3 regions of the Duffyella gerundensis genome follow, and region 2 is predicted to be linked to each of the others. Evidence: predicted binding sites of a transcription regulator. Region 2 holds the regulator's gene; each other region holds the start of a gene.

Region 1 (10,089 bases), 810 kb from region 2:
GCGCGTATTCAGGAATGCCGCAAAGAGTTGGACGCCATGCAGTCATACAGCAAAGCGTCTTACGATGCCTATCTGGCTGAATTCCAGAAAGTGGGCGCGCAGACCAATAAATATCTGCAAATCAAAGGCGGAATTAGCAGCGATATCAACGATCTGGCCATGCCACGCTACCAGTTCCAGATTCGTGAACTCTGTTTCCGCATTAAAACGCGCCTGACTCAGCTTATTATCCGTCAGAGCTAATCATCGCGTTAAAATAAGCCTGTTCCTGATGACAGGCTTATTTTTATTTCTTTCCGGCTGGCTTATTTCGCCGCTTGCTTATCGGTTTTATACCAGGATGAAAAATAATGTCGCTATCTGCTCTTGCTCGCGGATATCGCTTTATTGGCATCATGCTGCCTGGTTTCGTGCAGGCACAATCTGATGATCAGGCGTTATTAGAGGTGTTTGGTCAGAGTTCCCGGCAACTTTCTTCTCAGCAACCCTTAATTAATCAGCCGGCTCGCGTCACCAATCCGCCCGCCGCCAACAATAAAGCGGTTGCAGGCGAACTGGCAGCGCTAAAAAAACAGATTGCAACGCAACAGCAGGTGATTAAGCAGCAACAGGCAATGATTGCCAGCCTGAAGCGCAGTACCCCTTCCGCAAAGCGCAAAGTTGCCGATCCGCAGAGTGATATTCAGCGTGACAGCTACAGCCTGGGACAATCGATCGCGGCCAACGCTCAGGGGCAACTCAAGCTTATTTATGATGCGGGGATTACTCTCGACAGGGATCAATTGGGTCAGGGTATTTTGTCAGGTTTACAGATGACATCGGCGTTGAGCAGTCATGAAACGGCAACGCGCTTTCAGGCGCTGGAAAAACGGGTTAGCCAGATGCTTCCTGAGAAAATAACAGCGGCTTATCAGCAGCTGGATAAACAAACTGTGGGTCAGCAGCCGATCAGCAACACTCACGGCATCCGCTGGTTCACTCGTTATTCAGTGAATAACCGGTTGCAGCCTGAACAAAAGGTGGCGGTTCAGGTAATAGTTAAAACGCGGGATGATAAAATCATTAATGATTTTAGCGATGATAATGTCACCTTCAATGCACAGTTGCCCGCGTTAATGTATGAGGCGATGTCGCTGACAGGCAAAGGCGGCGGCGTTGAAGGTTGGGCGCTGGCAAAAGATATCGCCGATCGCGAGCCGTTACCGGCGTGGATCGCGCCTTATGAGCTTATTCATTATATCCTGTCGATTAAGTAACCAGTGAGCAGGGTTGTTCGCCCGTCAGCCATTGATTTTCGCCTTGGTTAGCCGCATGTTAAAGAGATTGCGCGTGTTGCACGTGCTCATTCACTCTTAACAAGGACTGCGCTATGACCAATCCGTTACTCCAATCATTTACGCTTCCCCCTTTTTCTGACATCAAGCCTGAACACGTTGTGCCTGCGGTCACCGCTGCGCTGGATGAGTGTCGCCAGATGGTTGAAAAAGTGGTGGCGCAGGGCGCTCCTTATACCTGGGATAATCTGGTTCAGCCGCTGGCTGAAGTCGACGATCGCCTGGGACGTATTTTCTCACCGGTAAGCCACCTTAATTCGGTAAAAAACAGCCCGGAGCTGCGTGAAGTCTACGAACAAACGCTGCCGCTGCTGTCAGAATATGGCACCTGGGTGGGCCAGCACGAAGGGCTGTATCAGGCGTATCGCAATCTGAAAGAGGGCGAGCATTACGCGACGCTGAGCCTGGCGCAGAAAAAAGCGGTGGATAATGCCCTGCGCGATTTTGAGCTTTCGGGCATCGGCCTGTCGAAAGAGAAACAAAAACGCTATGGCGAAATCGCCGCGCGCCTGTCTGAACTGGGTTCGACTTACAGCAATAATGTGCTGGATGCGACCATGGGCTGGAGCAAGCTGATCACCGACGTTAGTGAACTCTCCGGCATGCCAGAAAGCGCGCTGGATGCGGCGAAGGCGCAGGCCGAAGCGAAAGAACAACAGGGCTGGCTGCTGACGCTGGATATTCCCAGCTATCTGCCGGTGATGACCTACTGCGACAACCAGGCGCTGCGTGAAGAGATGTACCGCGCCTATGCGACGCGCGCCTCGGATCAAGGACCCAATGCCGGTAAGTGGGATAACAGTGAAGTAATGGCGGAAGAGCTGGCGCTGCGTCATGAGCTGGCACAGCTGCTGGGCTTCGACTCCTACGCCGACAAATCGCTGGCGACCAAAATGGCGGAAAATCCGGCGCAGGTGACCGATTTTCTGACCGACCTGGCAAAGCGTGCCCGTCCACAGGCGGAGAAAGAGCTGGCTCAGCTACAGGCCTTTGCGCAAAAAGAGCACGGCATCAGTGAGCTGCAGCCGTGGGATCTGACCTATTACGGCGAAAAACAGAAACAGCATCTCTACACCATCAGTGATGAGCAGCTGCGACCTTACTTCCCGGAAGAGCGCGCGGTAAACGGCCTGTTTGAAGTGGTGAAACGCATTTATGGCATCACCGCGAAAGAGCGCAAAGATGTCGATGTTTATCATCCTGACGTGCGTTTCTTCGACCTGTTTGATGAGAGCGGCGAGCTGCGCGGCAGCTTCTATCTCGATCTCTACGCCCGTGAAAACAAACGCGGTGGCGCGTGGATGGATGACTGCGTTGGCATGATGCGCCTGGCTGACGGCTCGCTGCAAAAGCCGGTCGCCTACTTAACCTGTAACTTCAATCGTCCGCTGAACGGCAAACCGGCGCTGTTCACCCACGATGAAGTCACCACGCTGTTCCATGAGTTTGGTCATGGCCTGCATCATATGCTGACCGGCATCGACACGCCGGGCGTCTCTGGCATCAGCGGTGTGCCGTGGGATGCGGTTGAGCTGCCAAGCCAGTTCATGGAGAACTGGTGCTGGGAGCCAGAAGCGCTGGCCTTTATCTCCGGTCATTACGAAACCGGCGAGCCGTTGCCACAGGCGCTGCTCGACAAAATGCTGGCGGCGAAAAACTACCAGGCGGCGCTGTTTATCCTGCGTCAGCTGGAGTTCGGCCTGTTTGATTTCCGCCTGCATGCCGAGTTCGATCCGGCAAAAGGCGCGCAGATTCTGGAGATGCTGAAAGCGATCAAGAAGCTGGTGGCCGTGGTACCGAGCCCGGAATGGGGCCGTTTCCCACACGCGTTCAGCCACATCTTTGCCGGTGGTTACGCGGCGGGTTACTACAGTTATCTCTGGGCCGACGTGCTGGCGGCAGATGCTTACTCCCGCTTCCGCGAAGAGGGCATTTTCAACCGCGAAACTGGTCAGTCGTTCCTCGATAACATCCTGACGCGCGGCGGTTCCGAAGAGCCAATGGAGCTGTTCAAACGCTTCCGTGGTCGCGAGCCGCAGCTTGATGCGATGCTGGATCATTACGGTATCGAAGGATAACGCTTCGGGTGAAAATCTGTTTGATAGATGAATCGGGCGCCGGAGACGGCGCCTTATCTGTTTTAGCGAGCCGCTGGCAGCTGGAGCACGATGAGAATGCCATGATGGCGCTGGTGATGACGCCTGAGCGGCTGGAACTGCGCAAACGCGATGAGCCAAAGCTTGGCGGCATCTATGTCGACTTTGTTTCTGGCGCGATGGCGCACCGGCGGCGCTTTGGCGGCGGACGTGGCGAAGCGGTCGCAAAAGCGGTCGGCATCAAAGGTAACTATTTGCCCGACGTAGTTGACGCCACTGCGGGCCTGGGCCGCGACGCCTTTGTGCTGGCGGCGCTGGGTTGCCGGGTGCGCATGCTGGAGCGGCATCCGGTGGTGGCCGCTTTGCTGGACGACGGGCTGTCGCGCGGGTATCGCGATGCTGAGATTGGTGGCTGGCTGCGCGATCGGCTGACGCTGCTGCACGCTTCAAGCCTGGCGGCGCTGGCAACGTTGCAGCCTAAACCAGACGTAGTCTATCTCGATCCAATGTATCCACACCGGCAGAAAAGCGCGATGGTGAAGAAAGAGATGCGCGTTTTTCAGACGCTGGTTGGCGCTGATGATGACGCCGATGGTCTGCTGGAACCCGCACGTCGGCTGGCGAAAAAACGCATCGTGGTGAAGCGGCCTGACTATGCGCCGCCCCTGGCGGGCATCGCCACGCAGTCAGCGGTGGAGACCAAAAGCCACCGTTTTGATATCTATCCGCCACTGGTGGAAAACCCATAAAAAAAGGCGCTCACTGAGCGCCTTTTTGCTGGCGGAAACGGCGAGCCTTACTCGTTGTCGTCGTCTTCATCGCTCAGCGGCACAATCAGCATGTCGATATGGACGGTGTTGATCAGCTGGCGTGCTGAGGACATCAGCTTGCTCCAGAAATCCTGATGATGGCCGCAGACCACCAAATCGATATCGTACTTTTTGATCGCTTCAACCAGCACCTGGCCGAGATCACCGCTGCCGCTCAGCGTTTCGCTGAGTGGATATCCGGCGCTCTGCGACAGTTCGGTTAGCGCGTTGTGCGTCTCTTCAGAGATGCGCTTTTGCATGTCACCGAGGTTGACGTCAATCAGCCCGGTATAGAGGTCGGAATAGTTCACATCCACATGAATCAGTGACACTTTGGCATCGTAAGGGCGTGCCAGTGAGACCGCTTTATCGACCAGCAGCTTACTTTCCGGGGAAAGATCGACCGCAATCAGGATATGTTTATAAGCCATGATACAACTCCTTCCGTTAGAGGCGCGATTAGGTTAGCAGGTAAGTTTGCTCCATCACCATCATCTGTTTTCCATGACGAACCAGCAGGTTGAGCCGCCGGGATCGGCCTGGTGCGCAGCGGCGCCCTTCACCTGCGCCTTAATTATGACCTCCAGTATAGCGCCAAATGTTAACGGATGCTGAGCGAAGCAGCGCTGAATGCGATATCGATCGTCCGCTATTCGCTAACTTTTTGCGGCCAGTCAGAATCATTGCTGGAAAGTTTTTCTTTTAATCTCCTAAACTAGTAACAGGATCGATTTACCGGCTCGGATAGCTGCTTTCTCAGCATTCACTTTATTGTTCTGACAGGAAAGGCGTCAGTCGCCTTTTGCGTTCCCGCGAGTCGAGTTGGGAGGAAACAGATGATCAGCACCATCGCGCTTTTCTGGGCTTTATGTGTAATTTGCTTAATTAACATGGCACGTTATTTCTCCTCTCTGCGCGCGCTCTTATTCGTGCTGCGCGGGTGCGATCCTTTGCTGTATCAATATGTTGATGGCGCCGGATTTTTCACCTCTCATGGGCAGCCGAGTAAGCAGGTACGGCTGGTGCGCTATATCTGGGCGCAGCGTTACCGCGATCATCATGATGAAGAGTTTATTCGTCGCTGTGAGCGGGTGCGTCGGCAGTTCTTGCTGACCAGCGCGCTATGCGGCCTGGTATTTGTCAGCCTGATTGGTCTGGCGATCTGGCATTAGGTGAGCGTGAGGAAAGCGGCAGAGCAGGGCGAAGCGGGGGAGAAGCAGGGTTTCCCTCACCCGATGAGTGAGGGAAACGCCCGGCGCGATTAAATCAGCTTGAGCGCAATCCAGTAAAGTGAACCGGACAGCACGATACAAACCGGCAGGGTAAAGATCCATGCCATCGCGATATTCTTAATGGTACGGCTCTGCAAGCCACCGCCATCAACCAGCATGGTTCCCGCCACCGAAGAGGAGAGAATGTGCGTGGTTGAAACTGGCATACCGGTGTAACTGGCGACGCCAATCGACAGCGCGGCAGTGACCTGAGCCGACATGCCCTGCGCATAGGTCATGCCTTTCTTACCGATTTTTTCACCGATGGTGGTCGCCACACGACGCCAGCCAATCATGGTGCCTGTGCCTAACGCCAGCGCAACCGCCACGATAATCCAGATCGGCGCATATTCGATGCTGCTCAACAAATCGCTTTTCAGCTTATTGAGGAAGCGGCGATCGTCCGGGCTGGTTTCCGGCAGCTTAGCGGCTTTGTCCGCCGTATCGGAGATGCACAGCAGCAAACGACGCATCTGACTGCGCTGATCAACTGACAGCTGATCGTAGCTTTGCAGATTGGTCAGCAGGCCTTGCGCACGTTGCACCGCAACCAGCGCGCGGGCGCTATCGCAATGAAACTCCTGTGGACCAGACGGAATCTCTTCCGGCGTCGGTACCGCAGGTGGCGCCATCGCAATGATGTGCGTCAGTGCCTGATCGTGCTGCTGATAATATTGCTGCAGGTGGTTAACCGCATCGCGGGTACGCGTGATGTCATAGCCAGAAGCGTTCATGTTAACCACGAAGCCCGCAGGCGCAACGCCAATTAACACCAGCATAATCAGGCCAATGCCTTTCTGACCATCGTTAGCGCCATGCGAATAGCTGACGCCAATGGCCGAAACGATCAGCGCGATACGGGTCCAGAACGGCGGCTTTTTCTTGCCATCGATCTTTTCACGGTCAGCTGGCGTCATATGGATACGCGAACGTTTTTTGGTATTGCTCCAGTAGCGGCGCAGCAGAAAAATCAGGCCGCCAGCGATGATCAGGCCAACAATCGGCGAGAGAATCAGCGAAGCAAAGATATTGATAACTTTAGGGATATTCAGCGCATCTACCACGGAAGAGCCGGTCATCAATGCATTCGTCAGGCCGATGCCGATAATGGCGCCGATTAACGTATGCGAACTTGATGCAGGCAAACCGAGATACCAGGTACCCAGGTTCCAGATGATAGCGGCCAACAGCATGGAGAACACCATCGCCAGGCCATGCGCAGAACCGACATTCAATAGCAAATCGGTGGGCAACATATGCACAATGGCATACGCCACGCTCAAGCCACCCAACAGCACGCCAAAGAAATTGAAGACACCCGCCATGACGACGGCCAGCTGCGCACGCATTGCTCGCGTATAGATCACAGTCGCCACCGCGTTAGCGGTATCATGGAAGCCGTTGATTGCCTCATAAAACAATACAAACAGCAGAGCAAGAACCAGTAACAGGCCGGTAGTGTAATCGAGACCAGCAAACAGATGTAGCATAAATGTTACGCCATTTTGGAGGACATGAACGCGGCGCATTATCAGCGACAAAGCGCGTGATGGGAAAGGAAAATATAGACTTTTTTTGACATCGCCGTGCAACAAAGGCCAGCTGTTCATTAAAAAAGTGAATACTATTAGCCTGTTACATTATGACACATTTATGCGATTCTGATGACGCTGGCACATCATGTGCCATCTCTCTACAATCAGCGCCTTTCGTAAAAAACGGGCCGGGAGCCATCGTGGAACAGTTTGACGTTATTATCATTGGCGCAGGCGCCGCTGGGTTGTTTTGCGCCGCCCAGGCGGGGCAGCGTGGCCTGAACGTGCTGCTGGTGGATAACGGTAAAAAACCAGGGCGTAAAATTCTGATGTCCGGCGGCGGCCGCTGCAATTTTACCAACATGTATATCGAGCCCGCGGCCTATCTCTCGCACAATCCGCATTTCTGTAAGTCGGCGCTGGCACGCTATACCCAATGGGATTTTATCGAGCTGGTCGCAAAACACGGCATCGCCTACCACGAGAAAACCCTGGGTCAGCTGTTTTGCGACGATTCTGCACAGCAGATGGTGGATCTGCTGGTTAAGGAGTGTGAGCGGGGCCGGGTAACGCTGCGCCTGCGCACCGAGGTGGGTGCCATTACGCGCGATGATCAGGGCTACAGAGTGAGCCTCAATGGTACAGAAGTTAGTGCTCGCAAACTTGTGGTGGCGAGCGGTGGCTTATCAATGCCGGGCCTTGGCGCGTCGCCGCTGGGCTATAAAATTGCCGAGCAGTTTGGCCTTTCTGTGTTCCCAACGCGCGCCGGGCTGGTGCCGTTTACGCTGCATAAGCCGCTGCTCGATCAGCTACAAAATCTCTCTGGCGTGGCGCTGCCTGCTACCGTGGAGGCCGAAGATGGCACGCTGTTTAAAGAAGCGCTGCTGTTTACCCATCGCGGCCTTTCCGGTCCAGCGATTCTGCAGATTTCCAGTTACTGGCTGCCCGGCGAGCAGCTGGCCATCAATTTATCACCGACCACCGAACTGGGCGCGTTTCTCACCGTCCAGCGCGAGGCGCATCCCAATCTCAGCCTGAAAAATAGCCTGGCGAAGGTGTTGCCGAAACGGCTGGTGGAAGTGCTGCAAACCCTGGCGATCGTGCCCGATGTAACACTAAAGCAGCTGAATGCTAAACAGCAGAGTGAGTTAGTACATACTCTCCATAACTGGCGCGTACAGCCTAACGGCACGGAAGGCTATCGTACCGCTGAAGTGACGCTCGGCGGCGTCGACACCACGCAGCTCTCTTCTAAAACCATGGAGGCGCGGCAGGTGCCGGGGCTCTATTTTATTGGCGAAGTGGTGGATGTCACCGGCTGGCTCGGCGGCTATAACTTCCAGTGGGCATGGAGCTCGGCATGGGCCTGTGCGCAGGCGCTGTGAGGTTGTGCCAGGCTAAAGGTGGCATAACGGCTGGCTTATCGCGGCGCCGTTAAAACGATCCATTACGGAGAAACGGGTGAAAAAGAGCGAGCTTCCGGTGAAAACCTGCGTTGTGTGTGGGCTGCCGTTCACCTGGCGCAAGAAATGGGAACGATGCTGGGACGAGGTGCGCTACTGCTCGGAGCGCTGTCGTCGTTATAAGCATCAACATTAAGCTTTTCTGTTGCTGCGTCGCCCTGCGTTATGACGCCCGCTGTCCCACTACTGGTATGCCCGCCTGTTGACAGTTAAAGTTGCAGCTGCGGCAGACGTCGTAAAGCACCTACGTCCATCACTGATGTGAACCGAACAGCCCTCAGGGAGGCGATATGGCTGGAAACAGCATTAAAAAAGCACCAATTGTGATTACCCGCGCCTTTGCGGCTTTCTTTACCTCACCCATGGCCGGCGGCATTGTGTTGATCCTCGCCTCCGCCGCGGCGATTATCATTGCCAACTCTGCCTGGGGCGAAAGCTATAAGGCGTTGCTGGTGTGGAAAACCGCAGGGCTTTCCGTTGAGCACTGGATCAACGACGCGCTGATGGCGATATTCTTCCTGCTGGTCGGGCTGGATATCAAACGTGAACTGCTTATGGGCCAGCTGGCGAGCTGGAGCCAGCGTGCGCTGCCCGGCTTTGCGGCGGCAGGCGGCATGGCGGTACCGGCGCTGTTCTTTTATGCGTTTAACAGCGGCAATCCGGAAACGCTCTCAGGCTGGGCGATTCCCACCGCTACCGATATTGCTTTTGCGCTGGGCGTGCTGGCGCTGCTGGGCGATCGCGTTCCGCTGTCGCTGAAAATCTTTCTCTCCGCGCTGGCCATCCTGGATGACATGGGTGCGGTGATTATTATCGCGCTGTTTTATACCAGTGATATCGCTCTGACCATGCTGGCCGGTGCCGCTGCGATGGTTGTGCTGCTGGCGATCATGAACCGCATGGGCGTGAAGCGCCTGCTGCCTTATCTGGTGGTTGGCGTGGTGCTGTGGTTCTTTATGCTGCAGTCGGGCGTGCACGCTACCATCGCAGGCATTCTGCTGGCGCTGTTTATCCCGTTAAAAGGTGGTGAAGATGAAACCTCGCCGCTGGAAAAACTGGAGCATGCGCTGGGGCCGTGGGTCACCTTTATCGTGCTGCCGCTGTTTGGTTTTGCCAACGCGGGCGTGGCGCTGGGCGGCATGACGCTGGACGATTTAACCGCACCGGTGCCTATTGGCGTGGCGCTGGGACTGTTTTTTGGCAAGCAGATCGGTGTGTTTGGTCTGTCATTACTGGCTATTGTCACCGGCCTGGCGAAAAAGCCGGACAACAGCAGCTGGCTGCAGCTCTACGGCGTGGCCGTGCTGTGCGGTATTGGGTTTACCATGAGCCTGTTTATCGGCAACCTGGCATTTGCGCATGCGCCACTGCTGGTGGATGAGGTGAAAATTGGTGTGCTGGCGGGATCAATCGCCGCGGCAATTTTCGGTATGTTGATTCTGCGCTTCGCCCACGCGCGTCGCAGCTGAGTTCATTCAACCCCGATCAAACCCGCCTCGTGCGGGTTTTTCTTTTGGGGCGTGGAAAGCGTGCCGCAATCCGTGCCGAATTATTCGCCATCTTTATACAGTGCAATAAATA
Region 2 (10,089 bases):
CAATACGGGATCGGAAAAGCAGAGTGATATAGCGCGGGCGAGCAGAAAGTTAGCGAAATCGTTTAAACTATTCAATAGAAGCATTACATGATGTGTAGTTTATTTACACAGTCGCTGAGCATATCGGTCATATGAAGCGATTCAGTTGCACAGAAGGCGCGGTTTACGCGCCTGTCTGCACAACTTTACGCCATCACCACACTTGTTGCGCGATATCGACCACCAGACGAATCTTCGCCCACTGCTGCGCTTCCGTCAGGCTGTTGCCCTCTTCAGTTGAGGCAAAACCACACTGCGGACTGAGGCAGATCTGGCTCAGATCGACAAACTGCGCCGCTTCGGCCAGGCGCGCTTTCACCACCGCCGGGTCTTCCAGTTCGCCCTGTTTGGTGGTGATTAAGCCCAGTACCACCTGCTGTTTGCCTGGCTTAATAAAGCGCAGCGGTTCAAAGCCGCCGGCGCGTTCATTGTCATATTCCAGGTAAAAAGCATCAATATTAACGCTGCCAAACAGAATCTCAGCCACCGGCTCGTAGCCGCCTTCGGAGATCCAGGTTGAGCGGAAGTTGCCGCGGCAGACGTGCAAACCGATGATCAAATCGTCCGGTTTGCCTTCGATTGCCTTGTTCAACACGCGGGCATAAATACGTGCCAGCTCTTCCGGATCGTCGCCACGCTCGCGGATTTGGCGCTTTTGATCTTCCGAACAGAGATAGGCCCATACGGTGTCATCGAGCTGCAAATAACGGCAGCCTGCCTCGTAAAAGGCGGCGATGGCCGTGCGATAGGTCAGCGCCAGATCGTCAAAATAGTCATCCATATTCGGATAGACGTCGGCATCAATGGTTTTGCGACCGCCGCGGAAGTGCAGCACGCTTGGGCTGGGAATGGTCATTTTTGGCACCGCATCACCGGCGATGCTTTTCAGATAGCGGAAATCTTCCAGCATCGGGTGCTGACTGAAGCCGAGCTTGCCGGTAACGCGCACGCCGTGGGCTTTGGTCTGCACGCCGTTGAACTGAATGCCCTGCTCGGCTTCATAGAGCTCCACGCCGTCCAGTCCGGCAAAAAAGTCAAAGTGCCACCAGGCACGACGAAACTCACCGTCAGTGACCACCTGCAGGCCGTTGGCTCGCTGCTTGTTCACCACATCGAGAATCTGTTCATCTTCAATCTGACGCAGCGTAGCGGCATCAATGTCGCCAGCGGCAAACTGCGTGCGCGCCTGTTTAATCGCCTGTGGACGCAGGAAGCTGCCAACGGTATCGGCACGGAAAGGGGCGGTGAACTGGCTCATGAACGGGCTCCTGAAAGTGAATCCTTCCTGCCGGTGATTGCGGCAGGAAATAATTACCAACTGTTATTTACAGCCATCTGGATGGCTATATGTCTGGAGGCAGATTGACATGCTGTACGCAGCGGCGCAATAGAGGAAAATTCATGTCCCATGAAATTAATTCATGTTGAGCGTCAGGGTGTGTTGAACAGCCGTTGCGCCTGTACCACCTGCTCAGTGGAAAGCGGCAGATAGCCGGTGCGCGGAATCATCGCCTGTCCTTGCGCCGAGAGCACATAGTTGACGAAGGCGAGCGTGCGCGGCTCAAGCGGATGTCCCGGTGCTTTATTGACGTAGAGATAGAGCGGACGAGCAAAGGGATAGCGACCGCTGCGGATCGCGTCCACGGTGGGCGCAACCGGCGTACCCGCGTCACCAACCAGCGGCACGATTTTCACGCCGCTGAGATGAAAACCCATGCTGGCATAGCCGATAGCGTTAAGGTTACTGGCCACCGCCTGCACCACAGCAGCAGAGCCGGGGAATTCCGCCACGTCGTTGCGAAAATCGCCGTCGCACAGCGCCTGCTGCTTGAAAAAACCCCAGGTGCCAGAAGCGGAGTTGCGGCCCTGACGGGCAATCGTGCGGTTCTGCCATTGCGGCTGCGCCAGCAGATCGCCCCAGCGCTGCGGCACATGTGTGCCACCGCAGCGGCGAGTGACCGAAAACAGCGCATCCAGCTGCTGTACGCTCAGCTGCTGCAGCGGATTGTCCTGATTCACCATCACCACCAGCGCATCCATCGCCACCGGAATGGCCAGCGGCGGATAGCCATATTTTTCTTCAAACAGGCGGCGTTCCGTGGCCTGCATGGGCCGACTCATGGCGCCGAGCTGCGCGGCACCGGCAGCCAGCGCGGTCGGCGCGGTAGAAGACCCCGCCGCCTGCACCTGCACGTTAACGCCAGGATAGAGCCGGTTAAAATCCTCGCCCCACAGCGACATCAAGTAGCCGAGCGTATCGGAACCGACGCTGGTCAGATTGCCGGCCAGCATGCCTTCTTTTGCCTGCGCCAGCGGGCCCGTCAGCAGCAGCAGAGCCAAAATCAACGCTTTCATCGTTATGCCTGCAAGGGGTTAATGCACGGCATTTTCAGCCAGATCCGCCTGCACAATCAAGCCTGGTGGCAAGGTAAAGCTGAAGGTAGTGGCTTTACCCGGCTGGCTGGTGATCTCCAGTCGGGCGTTATGGTGGCTGAGCGCATGCTTCACGATCGCCAGCCCGAGGCCGCTGCCACCGGTTGCCCGCGATCGCGCTTTGTCGACACGATAAAAACGTTCGGTCAGCCGCGGCAGGTGCTCTGCGCTGATACCGGGTCCGTCATCGCTGACGCTGAAGCGCACGCCATCGCGCACCCGCTGCCAGCTGACGCGAATATGCGTGCCTTCTGGCGTATGGTTAACGGCGTTGTACACCAGGTTTGAAATGGCGCTGCGCAGCTGCTCATCGTTGCCGAACACCTTCAGCTCGCTGTCAAAATCAAAGCTGATGGTATGGCGGCCGCTGCTCAGTGTTTCCGCCTCGCGTTGCAGCAGGCGCAGCATAATCGGCACATCGACTTTTTCAGAGAGATCGACCACCGGCGCGGCTTCAATACGCGACAGCGTCAGCAGCTGTTTAACCAGGCTGTCCATGCGCCGCGTCTGTTCCTGCATGGTGTGCAGCGCTTTATCCCGCGAGCGTCCTGCCATGCCGGCATCGTTCATCATTTCCAGATACCCCTGCAGCACGGTAAGCGGCGTACGCAGTTCGTGACTGACGTTGGCAAAGAAATTTCGCCGCGCGCCCTCCAGCTGATGTTTCTGCGTGACGTCGCGCGCCACCAGCAGCCACTGGCCTTCGCTGTAAGGCATGACGCGAAATTCGAGGTGGCGCTGGTTGTTCATCACCAGCGTCAGCGGTTTCGCAAAATCGCGCTGGCGAATATAGCGGGAGAATTCCGGATAGCGCAGCAGGTTGAGGATATTCTGGCCATTATCTTCCGGCCAGCGCAGCCGCAGATGTTGCTGCGCCAGGCCGTTGCACCAGAAAATATTGCCCTCTTCGGTGGTCAACACCAGCGCATCGGGCAGCGACTCGGCTCCGCTGCGAAAGCGTTTGATCAGATTGCCCAACTCGCGGCGGCGGCGGCGGTTACGTAACTGCATCTGATAAAGCCCGTAAAACAGCGGTTCCCAGCTGCCGCGTCCGGTAGGCGGCGTCATGGTGCGGTCAACCCACAGCCAGTTCGAGAGCTTCATCAACTGCCAGAAATGCCAGAACAGCACGGCCAGCACCGCACACAATAAAAACCAGGCCAGACCGCCCAGCAATAAACCCAGAATAGCGGCTGGCAGAATCGCCAGCAGTAATTCCAGCAATAATCTCTTCCAGGAGAGGCGTTCCAGCACGAGTGTGACTCCGGATCAGTAGCGGGCGGAGAAACGATACCCTGTTCCACGCACGGTTTGTACCATGCGATCGTGTCCGGAGAGTTCCAGCGCCTTACGCAAACGCCGAATATGCACGTCCACGGTGCGATCTTCCACGTAGACGTTGGTGCCCCAGACGTTATTCAGCAGCTGTTCGCGGCTGTAAACCCGTTCCGGATGCGTCATGAAAAAGTGCAAGAGTTTGTATTCAGTAGGGCCCATTTCCAGCGGCGTGGTTTCTGACATCACCCGATGCGATGAAGGATCAAGGCTCAATCCCTGCATTTCAATCACCTCTTCCACCGCCATCGGTGAAATACGGCGCATTACCGCTTTGATGCGCGCCATCAGCTCTTTTGGCGAAAAAGGCTTGGTAATGTAATCGTCGGCGCCGACTTCCAGGCCACGTACCCGATCTTCCTCTTCACCGCGCGCGGTCAACATCATCACCGGAATATCCCGGGTCATCGCTTCACGCTTCAGGTGTTTAATGAACTGAATGCCGCTGCCGCCTGGCAGCATCCAGTCAAGCAGGATCAGGTCCGGCCAGGGTTCAATCAGCATATTGATCGCGCTGTCGTAATCTTCTGCTTCTATTGGTTGGTAGTCGTTCTGCTCCAGCACAAAACACAACATTTCACGAATGGGGGCTTCATCTTCGACAACCAAAATACGCTTAGCCATTATTGCTCCTGCGAATGTGACCCGGGTCACTGGGATTTGCGGCGTCATTATGCGTCAGTTTTATGACAGATTTATGAAAAAAGCACGGGGGTGCCGCACGGTTTTTAACACTTCTGTTACCGCTTTCCTTCGCCCCTTTTTATTTTCAGTCGGTATAATCGGCGGTGTCTTTTCATTGCCCGGGAATCAGCATGCGCATCATTCACACCTCCGACTGGCATTTGGGTCAGTTTTTCTACACCAAAAGCCGCGCACCGGAGCATCAGGCTTTTTTTAGCTGGCTGCTGGCGTGTGTCGAGCAGCATCAGGTGGATGCCATTGTGGTGGCGGGCGACATTTTTGATACCGGCTCGCCGCCGAGCTACGCCCGCGAACTCTACAATCGCTTTGTGGTGCAGCTGCAGGCCACCGGCTGTGAGTTGGTGGTGCTGGGTGGCAATCACGATTCCGTTGCCACCCTGAATGAGTCGCGCGAACTGCTCGCCTGCCTGAATACCCGGGTGATCGCCGCTGCCAGCGACGATCCTGCCGATCAGGTGCTGCTGCTGAAAGATCGCCAGGGTCAGCCGGGCGCGCTGCTCTGCGCCATTCCCTTTTTGCGGCCGCGTGACATTCTGCGCAGCCGCGCTGGGCAGTCCGGTCGTGAAAAACAGCAGAGCCTGCTGGAAGCGATCAGCGAGCACTATCAGCGCTGCTATCAGCAGGCGCTGACCGAACGCGAGCGCCGCGGCGATCGCCTGCCGATCGTCGCCACCGGCCATCTGACCACCGTCGGCGTGACTAAAAGTGACGCGGTCCGCGACATCTATATCGGCACGCTGGACGCCTTTCCGGCGCAGGCGTTTCCGCCCGCTGATTACATTGCACTCGGCCACATTCATCGGGCGCAGCGCATCGGCGGCAGCGAGATTATTCGTTACAGCGGCTCGCCCATTCCTTTGAGCTTTGACGAGTGCGGCAGCGAAAAAAGCGTTTTTCTGCTGGAATTCAGCGGCGATCGGCTTAATGAGATCGAGACGCTGGTGGTGCCGGTGTTTCAGCCAATGCAGATTCTGAAAGGATCGCTGGCGGAGATTGAGCAACAGCTGACCCCGTTCCGTCACGGTGACTATCCGCAACCGGTGTGGCTGGATATTGAAATCGCCACGCTGGAATACCTCAATGATGTGCAGCGTCACATTGAACAGCTCACCGCCGATCTGCCGGTTGAAGTGCTGCTGATTCGCCGCAGCCGTGAACAACGCGAGCGTCATTTCGCCAGCCATCTCAACGAAACCCTGAGCGAGCTGCAGCCCGATGAGGTCTTTGCCCGGCGTCTGGCGCAGGAGTCGCTCTCTGAGCAGCAGCAAACCACGCTGCGTCAGCTCTTTGCGCAAACGCTTGATGGCCTGAATGACGATGAGACGTCCACATGAAAATATTGACCCTGCGTTTTAAAAACCTCAACTCACTGCGCGGCGAATGGAAAATAGATTTCAGCGCCGAGCCGTTTGCCAGTAACGGCCTGTTTGCCATTACCGGCCCCACTGGCGCGGGCAAAACCACCCTGCTGGATGCCATCTGCCTGGCGCTTTATCATCAAACGCCGCGCCTTGGCCCGCTATCGCAGACGCAGAATGAACTGATTACCCGTGATACCGCCGAATGTCTCGCCGAAGTGGAATTTGAAGTCAAAGGCGTCGCCTGGCGCGCCTTCTGGAGTCAGAACCGCGCGCGCGGCGCGGTGGATGGCAAGCTGCAGGCGCCGCGCGTCGAGCTGGCGCGCTGCGATGACAATGTCATCGTGGCCGATAAGGTCAACGACAAGCTGAAGATGATCGAAACGCTCTCTGGCCTCGATTTTGCTCGCTTCACCAAATCGATGATGCTGTCGCAGGGTCAGTTTGCCGCCTTTCTGAATGCTAAAGCGGGCGAACGCGCCGAGCTGCTGGAGGAGCTGACCGGCACGGAAATCTATGGTCAGCTGTCGATAGCGGTGTTTGAACGGCATAAAAGCGCACGGCTGGCGCTGGAATCATTACGCACGCGCGCCTCGGCGATGGCGCTGCTGGATAGCGCCAGCGTGGCTAATCTGCAACAGCAGCTGGATGTGCTGGGCGAACAGGAACAGCAGCTTAATCAGCAGATTGAGCAGCTCAGTCAGGCGCAGCGCTGGCATGAACAGCAGCAGCAGCTGGCGCAGGATGCCGACGCTGCCAGTCAGCAACAGCAGCAGACGCAGCAGCACTGGCAACAGCTGGCGCCCGAGCGCGAACGTCTGGCACGTGCCGCACCGGCCGAAGCATTGCGCACGGTGTGGCAACAGCGCCAGCAGGTCAACGAGGATTTGCAGCAGCTTGAACAGCAGCTAAGCCAATTGCAGCAGCGCATGACACAGCAGCAAGCGGAACAGCAGCAACTGCAACAGGCGCTGGCGCTGGCGGCGGCGCGGCGTCAGCAGCAGTATGACGCTCAGTTAGCGGTTCAGCATCTCACTGAACAGGTGATTCCGCTGGACAGCCAACGAGAACGCATCGATCAGCAGATCGCGCAGCTACGCACCAGCTGCGACGATCATGCCGCTGGCGTGGCAACACAGCAGCGTGCTCAGCGTGAGCAGCAGCAGACCCTTCAGGATTTACTGACGCAGCAACAGCGGCAACAGCAGTGGCGCGAGGCGCATCCGCATCTGGCGCGTTGGGGCGAAGCGCTGCCCGCCTGGCGTGAACAGCTTCGTCAGCTGCAGCAGGCGGAACAGCAACAGGCAGAACTTACCGCCGCGCTGAACCAGCAGCAGCGCGATCGACAACAACACAAGCAGCAGCTTGATGCCTTGCAGCAAACGATGGCGCCGCTGCTCAGCCAGCAGCAGATCGCCGAACAGCAGGCAGCCGAGGCGGAGCGCGCGCTGGCGGTGCTGCACCAGCAGCATGCGCCAGAGCAGCTTCAGGCCAGCAGCGAGCGGCTGATGCAACAGCGCCCGGCCCGGCAACGGCTGGCCCTGCTGGCACCGCAACTGAGACAGCTGACAACGCGCCAGCAGAAACAGCAGCACAGCCAGCAACAGCTTCAGCAACAGCAGCAGGAACATGAACAACAGCTGGCGCTGCTGCGTCAGCGCTGGGCAGAAAAACATCAGCATCTAAAAGATCTGCGTGAGCGCTGCGAGCTGGAAAAGCAGATTGCCGATCTCGCCGGTTATCGTGCCCAACTAACGTCTGGCGCGCCCTGCCCGCTCTGCGGCGCCTGTGAACATCCGGCGATTGACGCTTATCAGACCTTAACCCTCACTGAAAACCAGCTGCGATTGCAGCAGCTGGAACAGGAAGTGAAGCAGTTGGGCGAAGAAGGCAGTGCCAGAAAAGCGCTGCGGGAAGGCGTGCAGATGCAGCAGCAACAGCTGACGCGCGAGCAGCTTGAGCTGACGCAGGAGCACGAGCAGTGCCTGCATCAGTGGCAGCAGCTAAACGAATTACTGGCGCTGAGCATCGCACCAGAACAGCAGGCGGAGATCGACGCCTGGCTGGCGCAACAGGATGCAGAAGAGGCGCAACTGGCGCAGCAGCAGCTGACACTCCAGCAAGCCAGCACGCGCGTCCAGCAGGCAAAAGAGCACTACTGGCAGGTGCAGCAGCAGTGCCAGCAGCAGCAACAGCAGCAGCAGTTGCTCATTCAGCAGCTGGACAACCTGACGCGCAGCGCTGAACAGGCTCACCAACAGCAGGAAAAAGCGCAGCAGCACTGCGCCGTGCTGGCAGAGGCTTTCCACGCTTCGCTGGCGCCGCTGGCATCGCCTGCCGTTGACCAGCGCAACGACTGGCTTGAGGCACGCCAGCAGGAGTGGCAACAGTGGCAGGAAAGTGAGCGCGCACTTACCGAGTTGGCCCAACGACTAGCTGAACGACAACAGCAGCTGGCACTGTTAACGCAACAGCTGCAGCAACAGGAGGCGCAGCTGCAACAGTGGCAGCAGGAGCTGACATCGCTGCAGCAACAGCGGGCAAGCCTGCAGCAGCAGCGCCAGCAGCTGCTTGGCGATCGGCGCGTCGATGATGCGCGTCAGCAGGCGCAACAGGCGCTAACGCAGGCCGAACAGGCGTTAAATGCCGCCACGCAGCAGAGCCAGCAGGCGCAAAATCAGCTTAATATTCTTGACGGCGAACAGCGTTCGCTTTCCGCTCAGTGCCTAACATTACGGCAGCGCGCCGAAATCACCGCCGCTGCGTTCCGTGAGGCGCTGGCTGAACAGGGCTTTAACGATGAAGCCACATTCCAGGCAGCGTTGCTGGATACCAGCGAGGCCGCGACATTACGTGCGGCGCAGCAGCAGGCGGAACAGGCATTGCAGCGCGCCAGCGTGCTGGCCGATCGGGCGCAGTCTGCCCTCGCCGCTCATCAGCAAAAGCAGCCCGCGCTTAACCTGCCGCTGGCTGAACTGACCGAAAAGCTGGCACAGCTGCGCCAGCTGGCGCGAGAGAATGCACAGCAGCAGGGTCAGTCGCGTCAGCAGCTGGAGAGCGATAGCAAGCTGCGTGAACAGCAATCGGCGCTGCTGACTCAGATTGCCGACGAAGAGCAGTCGCTGCTTAACTGGGGCTTGCTTAACGAGCTGGTCGGCTCCGGCAGCGGCGATAAGTTTCGTAAATTCGCGCAGGGGCTGACGCTGGATCATCTGGTCTGGCTCGCTAATCGCCAGCTTGATCGGCTGCATGGCCGCTATCTGTTGCAGCGTAAATCGGAAGAGGCGCTGGAGCTGCAGGTGATTGATACCTGGCAGGCAGACAGCGCGCGCGATACGCGCACCCTGTCCGGCGGCGAAAGCTTCCTGGTGAGCCTCGCGCTGGCGCTGGCACTCTCCGATCTGGTCAGCCACAAGACGCGTATCGAATCGCTGTTTCTCGATGAGGGATTTGGCACGCTCGACAGCGACACGCTCGATGTGGCGCTTGACGCGCTGGATGCGCTCAACGCCAGCGGCAAAACCATCGGTGTGATCAGCCATGTGGAGGCGATGAAGGAACGTATTCCGGTACAGATTCGGGTGCGGAAAATGAACGGGCTCGGTTACAGCAAGTTGGATCGGCTATTTTCAGTGTAATCGCGCTTTCGGCGGCGGCGGCTTTTGGGTAGCCTGTGGACCTGATCAATAAGGAGTGACGTAGTGAAAATTCAGGTTATCGCGCTGGCAGGCGCATTCTGGCTGGCGGGCTGCGCCAGTACGCCGTCGACGACGGCAGCGCCCTGTGCGTCCGGCGTGTCCACTGAGCAGTGCCGCTGGCTGGCTGAGGTCAATGCGAACATTCAGCGCAACTTTGTCGGCTACGATCGTTACGTCGGGCAGCAGTGCGTGGTCAGCGTTGCGCGTAATGCGCAGGGGAAACTCAACGTGCTGCGCACCGAAGGCGATGAGGCGCTCTGCCTGAAAGCCTGGCACACCATCGGCAGCGTAAAAAGCTGGCCGTTGCCGCCAACCCAGGCACCCGAGACATTTCAGCTGAACTTCAAGCCGCTGCGTGCGACTACACCGCCAGCTCATCCTGCCGCCACTGCCGCGGACTGATGCCAAACCAGCGGCGAAACGCCCGTGAGAAGGCGCTGACCTCGGAATAGCCGAGCAGCAGCGCCATCTCAGAAATGCTCAGCTGCCGGTTTTGCAGATAGTGCGTCGCCATTTCACAG
Region 3 (10,089 bases), 310 kb from region 2:
ATGTCTGGCTTTTCCAGCAGCAGACGGCAGATAGCCACACGACGACGCTCACCACCCGACAGGTTGGCGATCTTCGCATCCCAGTCCGGCAGGCGCAGCGCATCGGCGGCGCGTTCCAGCTGGCTGTTGATGTTGTGGCCATCGTGCGCCTGAATAATCTCCTCCAGACGGCCCTGTTCAGCGGCCAGCTTGTCGAAGTCAGCGTCCGGCTCAGCGTAAAGCGTATAAACCTCGTCGAGGCGCTTCAGCGCGCCAACCACTTCGGATACCGCTTCTTCAATGGACTCACGCACGGTGTGTTCAAGGTTTAGCTGCGGCTCCTGCGGCAGATAGCCAATTTTGATGCCGGGCTGCGGACGCGCTTCACCTTCGATATCTTTATCGATACCGGCCATGATGCGTAACAGCGTTGATTTACCTGCGCCGTTCAGACCCAGTACGCCGATTTTGGCGCCAGGGAAGAAGCTGAGCGAGATGTTCTTCAGGATATGTCGCTTCGGCGGAACCACTTTGCCGACGCGATGCATGCTATAGACGAATTGAGCCACGTTGTATTGAGCCTCTTGGGATCGGTTTTCGGTAACGTTCGATCCCGAAGTTTAGCCTTTTTTAACCGCTATTCACAGCCGATGCGCGCGGATTCTTCCGCAACCGCAGAGGGCAGAGCGAAAACGCCGACGGCGCTCACGCTCCGGGCAGATGCAGTGCCAGCTGCTGCTGCGCCATGCTGGCGGCCAGCGCCTCATCCGGCGCGCTGTCGCTGACCAGCATATCAAAGCGGCGCAGCTCGCCGATGCGTGCTGGCAGCACCTTGCCATATTTACTGCTGTCGGCAATCAGGATTCGCTGACGGGCGCGGCGCATGGCGTGATGTTTCATTGCCAGCTCATTAATGTTGTAGCAGGTAGCGCCCTGATCTTTATCAATGCCCGCTGCCGAGATAAAAGCCAGCGTCGGGCAGAGATCGTCAAGAATCGAGTGTGCGCCGATTGGCGTAAACAGCGCATTATCGGCGTGAAATTCACCGCCGCTGAGGATCACATTACAGGCCGGTTTCTCCTTCAGCGCCAGAAAGGTATTCATCGCGCAGCAGACCGCGGTAAAGCTCAGCGAGTCGGGCAGGGCGTCAATGATGTAAGGCACGGTGGTGCCGCAATCAAAAAACACCGTATCGTTTTCCGCGATCAGTCCGGCGGCGACCTGCGCCAGCCGCTGCTTGCGCGCGGCATTCTGTCCGTGCTGATCGGATATGAAATAGTGGCCGACGTGATGTTTGGGATCGCTAACGATATAGCCACCCAGCAACACTACCGTGGAGGCGCATTCGCTGAGGTCCCGGCGGATGGTCATTTCAGAGACGCCCAGCAACTGCGCCGCATCTTTCAGATGCAGTTTATCGGTGTGCTTAAGCGCCTGAGTAAGCTTATGAATACGTTCGTCGCGCCGGGTTTCCATAGTGTTTCTCTGAGTGATGACATCGCGGTGGCCGTAGCCGGTAATCAGCACAAATGTGCTTAATTTTAAGGGCTTGTATGCCTTCAGGCAGCCGGGCTTTTAATCTTACCCGCAAAGCGATCGCCCGGCAAACCACACGCAATCGCTTACGTTGCGCTGACGAAATGAGCCGCCAGATTTTTCCGCCTGCAACAGGTTTGTGAAAATAGTAACACGCTGCGTTGCGCTTTATCGCCGGTAATTTGATTTATACCGCGTTTCAGGGATGTGGTTATTGTCACAAAATTAACGTTAATGAATTGTTATTGTGATTTTAATAACAATTAATGCGTTAATTTTAACCGGGAGAACAACATGGATATTGCGGTCATTGGTTCCAATATGGTGGACCTGATTACTTATACCAACCGCCTGCCAGAGGCGGGGGAAACGCTGGAAGCGCCTGATTTCGCCCTTGGCTGCGGCGGGAAAGGGGCTAATCAGGCGGTGGCGGCGGCAAAGCTCGGCGCCAGCGTGATGATGGTTGGCAAAGTCGGGGACGACCTGTTTGCCCCTGGCACCCTCGCCAATTTACAGCAGCAGGGCGTCGATACGCGCTATGTGACCTCCGCGCCCGGCACCTCCAGCGGCGTGGCGCCTATCTTTGTGGACGATCAGTCGCAAAACCGCATCCTGATTATCAAAGGTGCCAATCAACGGCTGAAGCCGGCTGATATCGACGCCGCGGCTGACGCGTTGCGGGCCTGTCAGTTGATCATCCTGCAGCTGGAAGTGCCGCTGGAAACCGTCTATTACGCCATCGACTTTGCGCGCGAGGCGGGCATAAAAGTGATCCTTAATCCCGCGCCCGCCGTGAACGATCTGGATATGGCCTACGCCTGTAAATGCGACTTCTTTATGCCCAATGAAACCGAGCTGGCGATCCTCACCGGCATGCCGGTAGCCAGTGATGAGCAGGTGCGGCTGGCGGGACAATCGCTGCTGCAACAGGGGCTGAAAAACCTGGTGATCACCCTCGGCCAGCGCGGCGCACTGTGGTTACAGGGTGACGAGAGCCATCACGTCCCCTCGCTGACGGTCAACGCCGTTGATACCAGCGGCGCAGGCGACGCCTTTATCGGCTGTTTTGCCCAACGGCTGGTGGCAACCGGCGACGTAGCTGCCGCCATGCAGAGCGCCGTAGCCTATGCCGCCTGTAGCGTCACCGGCCGCGGTACCCAATCGTCCTATCCCGATGCCGACACCTTCCAGCGTTTTCTCAACGTTCATTGAGGTCCACCATGCAACCGATCACTGCGCAGCAACCCGACGGCTATTTAAACAAAACGCCTTTGTTCCAGTTCATTCTGCTCTCCTGCCTGTTTCCGCTGTGGGGCTGCGCCGCCAGCCTCAATGACATTCTGATTACCCAGTTTAAAAGCGTGTTTGCGCTCAGCGATTTTGCCAGCGCGCTGGTGCAGAGCGCCTTTTACGGCGGCTACTTTTTGATTGCCATTCCCGCGTCGCTGGTGATCCGCAAAGCGAGCTACAAACTGGCGATTTTGATGGGGCTGGCGCTCTATATTGTTGGCTGCGTACTGTTTTACCCGGCGTCGCACATGGCAACTTACACCATGTTTCTGGCGGCGATCTTTGCCATTGCTATCGGCCTCAGCTTTCTGGAGACCGCGGCCAATACCTATAGCTCAATGATTGGTCGTCGTGAACACGCCACGTTGCGGCTCAATATCAGCCAGACGTTTTATCCGGTTGGCGCACTGATGGGCATTGTGCTGGGCAAATATCTGGTGTTTCAGGAGGGCGACAGCCTGCACAGCCAGATGGCCGCCATGAACCCGGAGCAGCTGCATGCCTTCCGTCTGAGCATGCTCGAACACACGCTGGAGCCCTATAAATATCTGGTGATGGTGCTGGTAGTGGTGATGGTGCTGTTTATGTTTACCCGTTATCCGCACTGCAAGCCGGAAAGCAACCGCACCTCGCTGCCGTCGCTGAGCGAGACCTTCCGCTATCTGGCAACAAACCGTCGCTTCAAACGCGGCATCGTGGCGCAGTTTCTCTACGTCGGCATGCAGGTGGCGGTCTGGTCATTCACCATTCGCCTGGCGCTGAATCTCGGTGCGGTTAACGAACGCCACGCCTCTAACTTTATGATCTACAGCTTTATCTGCTTCTTCCTCGGCAAGTTTATCGCCAACTTCCTGATGGCGCGCTTCCGGGCGGAAAAGGTGCTGATCGCCTATTCGGTGCTCGGCGTGTTAACCCTGCTCTACGTGATGCTAGTGCCTGACTTCACGGCGGTGTATGCCGCGGTGTTTGTCAGCTGTCTGTTCGGGCCGTGCTGGGCGACCATTTACGCCAATACGCTGGCAACGGTTGAGAACAAATACACCGAGGTGGCGGGCGCCTTTATCGTCATGGCGATTGTGGGCGCAGCGTTTATTCCGGCGCTGCAGGGGCTGGTCTCTGACCATCTGGGATCGATGCAGCTGGCGTTCGGCGTGTCGCTGCTCTGCTTTGTCTGGGTCGGCTGTTATTTCTGGGGTGAGCTACGCCACAACAAACTGCGTCGCGCCAGCGGCCAGCTGGCACAGGAGGCGTTATGAGTACACGCATCCATCTGTGCCGGGAACAATTCCAGGCCACACCGTTTACCCTGCTGGAGAATGCGGCATTTAGGGTCGAGCTGTTTCGCTATCCGGCGGGCGTTGAAGCCGTCCGCATCAGCAACCGCCGTGGCTACGCGATCGTGCTGCCTTTTTATGGGCAGATGATTTGGGATGCGGCCTTCGATGATCGTTCGCTGACCATGGGCAACGCCTTTAGTCAACCGCTGCCCGGTAGCAGCATTATCGATACTTACGGCTGCTTTGCCTTTCACTCCGGCCTGCTGGCTAACGGCTGCCCGGCGGCGGAAGACAGCCATCCGCTGCATGGCGAAATGCCGTGTGCCCGCATGGATGCCGCCTGGCTGACGCTGGAGGAGGAGAGCGTATCGCTCTCTGGCGAGTGCGAGTACATCAAGGGATTTGGCCATCATTATCGCGCGACACCGGCGGTGCGCCTGCAAGCCGACACACCACGTCTGCAGATTGAGATGTCGGTGACGAACCTGGCGGGCGCACCGATGCCGCTGCAGTACATGTGCCATATCAACGCGGCGTGGGTGGATCAGGGGCGCTTTGTGCAGTCGATTCCGGATACGGCATTTTCCCTGCGCAGCAGCATTCCGGCGCATGTGCGGCCAACGCCCGCCTGGCGCGATTACACCGCGCAGCTGGCCGAGCAGCCGCAGCAGTTTGCCGTGCTGGATCGGCCAGAGCTGTACGATCCGGAAATCGTCTTCTTTGCTGACGATCTGGCGCAGTATGGCGATATGCTGCAGTTTGAGCTGCATTCGCCAGAAGGCTATGCGCTGATGACGCGCTTCTCCAGCCAGCAGTTCAGCCATGCCACACGCTGGATCCTGCATAATGCCGATCAGCAGGTAGCCGCCTTTGTACTGCCAGCCACCTGTCGGCCAGAGGGATTTCGCGCGGCGCAACAGGCGGGCACGCTGCTTAGCCTGGCGCCCGGTGAAACGCGGCACTTCTCGGTGGAAACCGGCCTGTTATAAAGGGTCCCAGGGCAGCGATCCCGCTGCCCTAAATCGCTACCAGACCGCGCACGCCCTCTTTTTCCATCTCCGCACCGCGGCCACGCTGCACGATCTCGCCGCGCGACATCACCAGGTAGCTATCGGCCAGTTCAGCAGCAAAATCATAGAACTGCTCCACCAGTAAAATCGCCATATCACCGCGCTGTGCCAGCTGGCGGATCACCGCACCGATCTCTTTGATCACCGACGGCTGGATGCCTTCAGTGGGCTCATCAAGAATCAGCAGCTGCGGTTTGCAGGCCAGCGCACGACCAATCGCCAGCTGCTGCTGTTGGCCGCCGGAAAGATCGCCGCCGCGTCGCTGTTTCATGTCGTGCAGCACTGGAAAGAGCTGATAAATTTCTTCGGGTACGGTGTTTCCCTGTGCGCCGGAGAAGCGTGACAGGCCGATCAGCAGGTTCTCTTCCACGGTCAGACGCGGAAAGATCTCCCGGCCCTGCGGCACATAGGCGATGCCCGCCTGCACGCGCTGATGCGGTTTACGTTGATTGATCACCGACTGCTGCCAGTGAATGGTGCCGGACTTCACTGGCACCACGCCCATCAGGCATTTCAGCAGCGTGGTTTTGCCCACGCCGTTACGCCCCAGCAGGCAGGTAATTTCGCCCGGCGGCGCGCTGAAAGAGAGGCCGCGCAGAATATGGCTGCCGCCATAATATTGATTGAGATCGGTTACGGTTAACATGTTAGCGCCCCAGATAAACGTCGATGACCTGCTCATTGGCCTGCACGTCGCGCAGCGAACCTTCCGCCAGCACCTGGCCCTGATGCAGCACCGTCACGTGATCGGCGATGGTTTCCACAAAACCCATGTCGTGCTCGACCACCATTAGCGAATGCGTGCCCGCCAGATCACGAAACAGTTCGGCGGTCCAGGCGGTTTCGGCATCGGTCATGCCCGCTGCCGGTTCGTCGAGCAGCAGCAGGTGCGGCTCCTGCACCAGCAGCATGCCAATTTCCAGAAACTGTTTTTGGCCGTGCGACAGCAGCCCCGCCAGCCGTGAACGCTCACCGCCGAGCCGCAGCATTTTCAGCACCGCATCGATGCGATCGCGCTGAGCGCTGTCGAGCCGGGCGCGCAGGCTGGCCCACACCGATTTATCGGTTTTCAGAGCGATTTCCAGGTTCTCAAACACCGTCAGCGCCTCAAACACCGTGGGTTTCTGAAACTTGCGGCCGATGCCCGCCCGGGCGATCTCCACCGGCGTCAGGCGAGTCAGATCGCTGTCCTGGTCGTAAAGCACCGTGCCGCTGTCGGGCCGCGTTTTGCCGGTGATCACATCCATCAGGGTGGTTTTACCGGCACCGTTGGGACCGATAATGCAGCGCAGTTCGCCCACGCCGATCTGCAACGACAGATCGGTCAGCGCACGAAAACCGTCGAAAGAGACATTGATGCGATCCAGCTGCAGCACTGGATCGCTCTGCTGACGCCAGCGGTCCGCCGGATGCGGCTGGGTAAAAAGGGAATCAGTCATCTTTCCTCCGTCGCAGCAGGCCGATCACGCCGCGTGGTAAAAACAGCGTCACCAGGATAAACATCAGGCCGAGAAAGAACAGCCAGAACTCCGGGAAGGCAACGGTGAAATAGCTTTTGGCTCCGTTGACCACCGCCGCGCCCAGCAGCGGGCCGATCAGCGTACCGCGGCCACCCAGCGCCACCCAGATAGCCGCTTCAATCGAGTTAGTCGGCGACATCTCGCCGGGATTGATAATGCCAACCTGCGGCACATACAGCGCGCCCGCCAGGCCACACAGCACCGCCGAGAGCGTCCAGACAAACAGCTTGAAGCCGCGCGGATCGTAGCCGCAGAACATCAGCCGGTTTTCCGCATCACGCACCGCGGTAAGCACGCGACCAAACTTGCTGCGCGCCAGTGCAAAGCCGATCGCCAGGCTGGCCAGCAGCAGCAGCACGGTGGCGATAAACAGGCCGATGCGCGTGCTGATGGCGCTAACCGGGAAGCCGAGCAGGGTGGTAAAGCCGGTAAAGCCGTTGTTGCCGCCGAAGCCGGTTTCATTGCGGAAGAACAGCAGCATCCCGGCGTAGGTCAGCGCCTGGGTCATGATCGAGAAATAGACGCCTTTGATTTTTGAGCGAAAAGCGAAGAAGCCAAACAGCAGCGCCAGCAGGCCAGGCACCAGCATAATCAAGAGGAGCGCCCAGGCAAAATGCTGGGTGCCGACCCAGAACCAGGGCAGCTCGTGCCAGGAGAGAAACGACATAAACGCTGGCAGCCCGTCACCCGCCGCCTGGCGCATCAGGTACATACCCATGGCGTAGCCGCCAAGGGCGAAGAACAGCCCGTGTCCCAGCGACAGCAGTCCGGCGTAACCCCACACCAAATCCAGCGCCACGGCGACAATGGCATAACAGAGAATTTTGCCGGTCAGCGTTAGCGTGTAGGCCGACAGGGCCAGCGGATGATCCGCCGGTAGCAGCGCCAGAAACGGCATCGCCAGCAGCATCGCGGTGATCACTATGCCCAGTGTCAGGGTCAGACGCGGCGCTTTGCGCGCCACGGTAAGCGTCATCGGTTGTGTCATCAGTCGATCACCCTTCCTTTCATGGCGAACAGCCCCTGCGGCCGTTTCTGGATAAACAGCACGATCAACACCAGAATCAGGATCTTGCCCAGCACCGCGCCGATCTGCGGTTCCAGCACCTTATTGAGAATGCCGAGGCCCAGCGCGGCGACCACCGTACCGGCCAGCTGACCCACGCCGCCGAGCACCACCACCAGAAAGGAGTCGATAATGTAACCCTGACCGAGTTCGGGGCCAACGTTACCCAGCTGCGACAGCGCCACGCCGCCCAGCCCGGCGATGCCTGAGCCAAGGCCGAAGGCGAGCATGTCGATGCGTCCGGTGGGCACGCCGCAGCATTCGGCCATGGCGCGGTTTTGCGTCACGGCACGCACGTTCAGGCCAAGGCGAGTTTTGTTCAGCAGCAGCCAGGTGAGGATCAGCACCGCCGCCACAAACAGGATCACCGCGATACGGTTATAAGGCAGCACCAGATTAGGCAGCAGCTGCAGCCCGCCAGAGAGCCAGCCGGGGTTCGCCACCTCCAGGTTTTGCGCACCGAACAGCATGCGCACCAGCTGGATCAGCATCAGGCTGATGCCCCAGGTGGCGAGCAGCGTTTCCAGCGGCCGACCATAAAGGTGGCGAATGATGGTGCGTTCCAGCAGCATGCCCATGGCGGCGGTGATAAAAAAAGCCACCGGCAGCGCCAGCAGCGGATAAAAGGCCAGCCATTCCGGGGCCAGACGCTGAAACAGATTCTGCACCAGCCAGGTGGCGTAGGCGCCAAGCATCAGCATTTCGCCGTGCGCCATATTAATCACGCCCAGCAGGCCGTAGGTGATCGCCAGCCCCAGCGCTGCCAGCAGCAGAATGGATCCCAGCGACAAGCCGCTAAATGCCTGACCCAGCAGCTCGCCCCACATCAGGCGCTTTTCTACCTGATGCAAGCTGGCAACCGCAGCGGCGCGCACCCCGGCATCGGGTTCATTTTCCTGCAGGGTGAGCCGCTGCAGGCTGGATTGCACCTGCGGATCGCCAGTGGTGCCGAGCCGCTGCACCGCCTGCAACCGTACCGCTGCCTGCGCATCGCTGAGCTGCAGGTTGGCAGCTGCCAGCAGCAGCGCGTCGCGCACCGCAGCAACCTGTTCCCGTTTCAGCTGCTGCTCAATCAGCGACAGCTGCGCGGGCAGGGCATCGCGTTGCAGCGCCACGGCAGCATGCAGACGCGTCTGTTCATCGTCGCTGACCAGCTGATGCGACGCGAGCGCACCGGCAATCAACACACGTAACCGGTTATTCATAAACAGCTTTTTGGTGGCACCGTCGGGCGCGCCGCTGCCTTCCAGCGCCACCAGCTTGCCCGCCTGCTCGCTGAACGGCTGTTTGTGCTGATCCACTACCAGCGTTTCCTGGCGCAGCGCCTGTAACAGCGGCAGGCGTGCTGGATCGGGCTGTGCGGCCCACTGTTGCAGCAGCGTGGCCTGCTGCGTACGGCTGGCCGCCGCGAAATCGCCGGCTGGCCCGGCGCTGGCAAACAGCGGCAACAGCAGCAGGCTAAAAAGAAGAGGGCGTATATTCATCACTGACGTCCCGATGAGCGTGGCTGGGAGAAATGTCCCCTTCCGCTTGCGGAAGGGGAAGGCGAACTACTGGCTCGATTTCACCGGATGATCCGGCTTCTTGTCGTTGCCCGCGATGTAGGGGCTCCACGGCTGCGCCCGCACCTGCTGTTCGGTCTGCCAGACCACGCTGAACTGACCGTTATCTTCCACTTCGCCGATCATCACCGGCTTGTGCAGATGGTGGTTGGTCTGATCCATGGTCAGCGTAAAACCATCCGGTGCTTTAAACGTTTGTCCCGCCATGGCGGCACGCACTTTATCCACGTCGGTGGTGCCCGCTTTTTCCACCGCCTGCGCCCACATATGGATGCCGACGTAGGTCGCTTCCATTGGATCGTTGGTCACTACGGTATCGGCATTCGGCAGCTTTTTCGCTTTGGCCCAGGCGCGGTAATCGGCCACAAATTTGGCGTTGGTCGGATTATCCACCGACTGGAAATAGTTCCAGGCGGCGAGCTGCCCCACCAGCGGTTTGGTGTCGATGCCGCGCAGTTCCTCTTCACCTACCGAGAAGGCGACCACCGGAATATCAGTGGCTTTGATGCCCTGATTGGCCAGCTCTTTGTAGAACGGCACGTTGGAGTCGCCGTTGATGGTGGAGACCACCGCAGTTTTGCCACCGGCAGCGAATTTTTTAATGTTAGCCACGATGGTTTGGTAATCGCTGTAGCCAAACGGCGTGTAGACCTCTTCGATGTCGCTGTCCTTGACCCCTTTGCTGTGCAGGAAGGCGCGCAAAATTTTGTTAGTGGTGCGTGGATAGACGTAATCGGTACCCAGCAGGAAGAAGCGTTTGGCGCTGCCGCCATCTTCGCTCATCAGGTA

The links. Region 2 encodes PhoB, which activates phosphate uptake and scavenging genes when phosphate is short. Its sites were predicted from a motif close to CTGTCATAAAACTGNCNNAT; they were not measured.
Region 1: the regulator PhoB is predicted to act here: its motif matches at 7,151-7,170, upstream of pitA (inorganic phosphate transporter PitA).
Region 3: the regulator PhoB is predicted to act here: its motif matches at 1,730-1,749, upstream of rbsK (ribokinase).

What each region holds. Positions count from the first base shown of each region.
Region 1 covers NZ_LN907827.1:222,722-232,810, forward strand. Annotated here, with positions in the region: gene EM595_RS21330 (YuaE family lipoprotein) at 1-243, shown strand, start outside; gene EM595_RS01025 (hypothetical protein) at 351-1,256, shown strand; gene prlC (oligopeptidase A) at 1,370-3,412, shown strand; gene rsmJ (16S rRNA (guanine(1516)-N(2))-methyltransferase RsmJ) at 3,421-4,179, shown strand; gene uspA (universal stress protein UspA) at 4,227-4,670, opposite strand; gene uspB (universal stress protein UspB) at 5,076-5,411, shown strand; gene pitA (inorganic phosphate transporter PitA) at 5,501-7,000, opposite strand; gene EM595_RS01055 (BaiN/RdsA family NAD(P)/FAD-dependent oxidoreductase) at 7,246-8,430, shown strand; gene EM595_RS20500 (DUF2256 domain-containing protein) at 8,507-8,644, shown strand; gene nhaA (Na+/H+ antiporter NhaA) at 8,799-9,977, shown strand.
Region 2 covers NZ_LN907827.1:1,029,950-1,040,038, reverse strand. Annotated here, with positions in the region: gene EM595_RS04675 (cobalamin-independent methionine synthase II family protein) at 194-1,297, opposite strand; gene EM595_RS04670 (PstS family phosphate ABC transporter substrate-binding protein) at 1,471-2,394, opposite strand; gene phoR (phosphate regulon sensor histidine kinase PhoR) at 2,413-3,726, opposite strand; gene phoB (phosphate response regulator transcription factor PhoB) at 3,742-4,431, opposite strand; gene sbcD (exonuclease subunit SbcD) at 4,623-5,846, shown strand; gene EM595_RS04650 (SbcC/MukB-like Walker B domain-containing protein) at 5,843-9,508, shown strand; gene EM595_RS04645 (cell envelope integrity TolA family protein) at 9,572-9,970, shown strand; gene qhpR (AraC-like transcriptional regulator QhpR) at 9,930-10,089, opposite strand, start outside.
Region 3 covers NZ_LN907827.1:718,690-728,778, forward strand. Annotated here, with positions in the region: gene ettA (energy-dependent translational throttle protein EttA) at 1-548, opposite strand, end outside; gene deoR (DNA-binding transcriptional repressor DeoR) at 685-1,455, opposite strand; gene rbsK (ribokinase) at 1,810-2,727, shown strand; gene fucP (L-fucose:H+ symporter permease) at 2,736-4,061, shown strand; gene EM595_RS03270 (aldose 1-epimerase family protein) at 4,058-5,071, shown strand; gene urtE (urea ABC transporter ATP-binding subunit UrtE) at 5,100-5,798, opposite strand; gene urtD (urea ABC transporter ATP-binding protein UrtD) at 5,800-6,591, opposite strand; gene urtC (urea ABC transporter permease subunit UrtC) at 6,584-7,660, opposite strand; gene urtB (urea ABC transporter permease subunit UrtB) at 7,660-9,222, opposite strand; gene urtA (urea ABC transporter substrate-binding protein) at 9,289-10,089, opposite strand, start outside.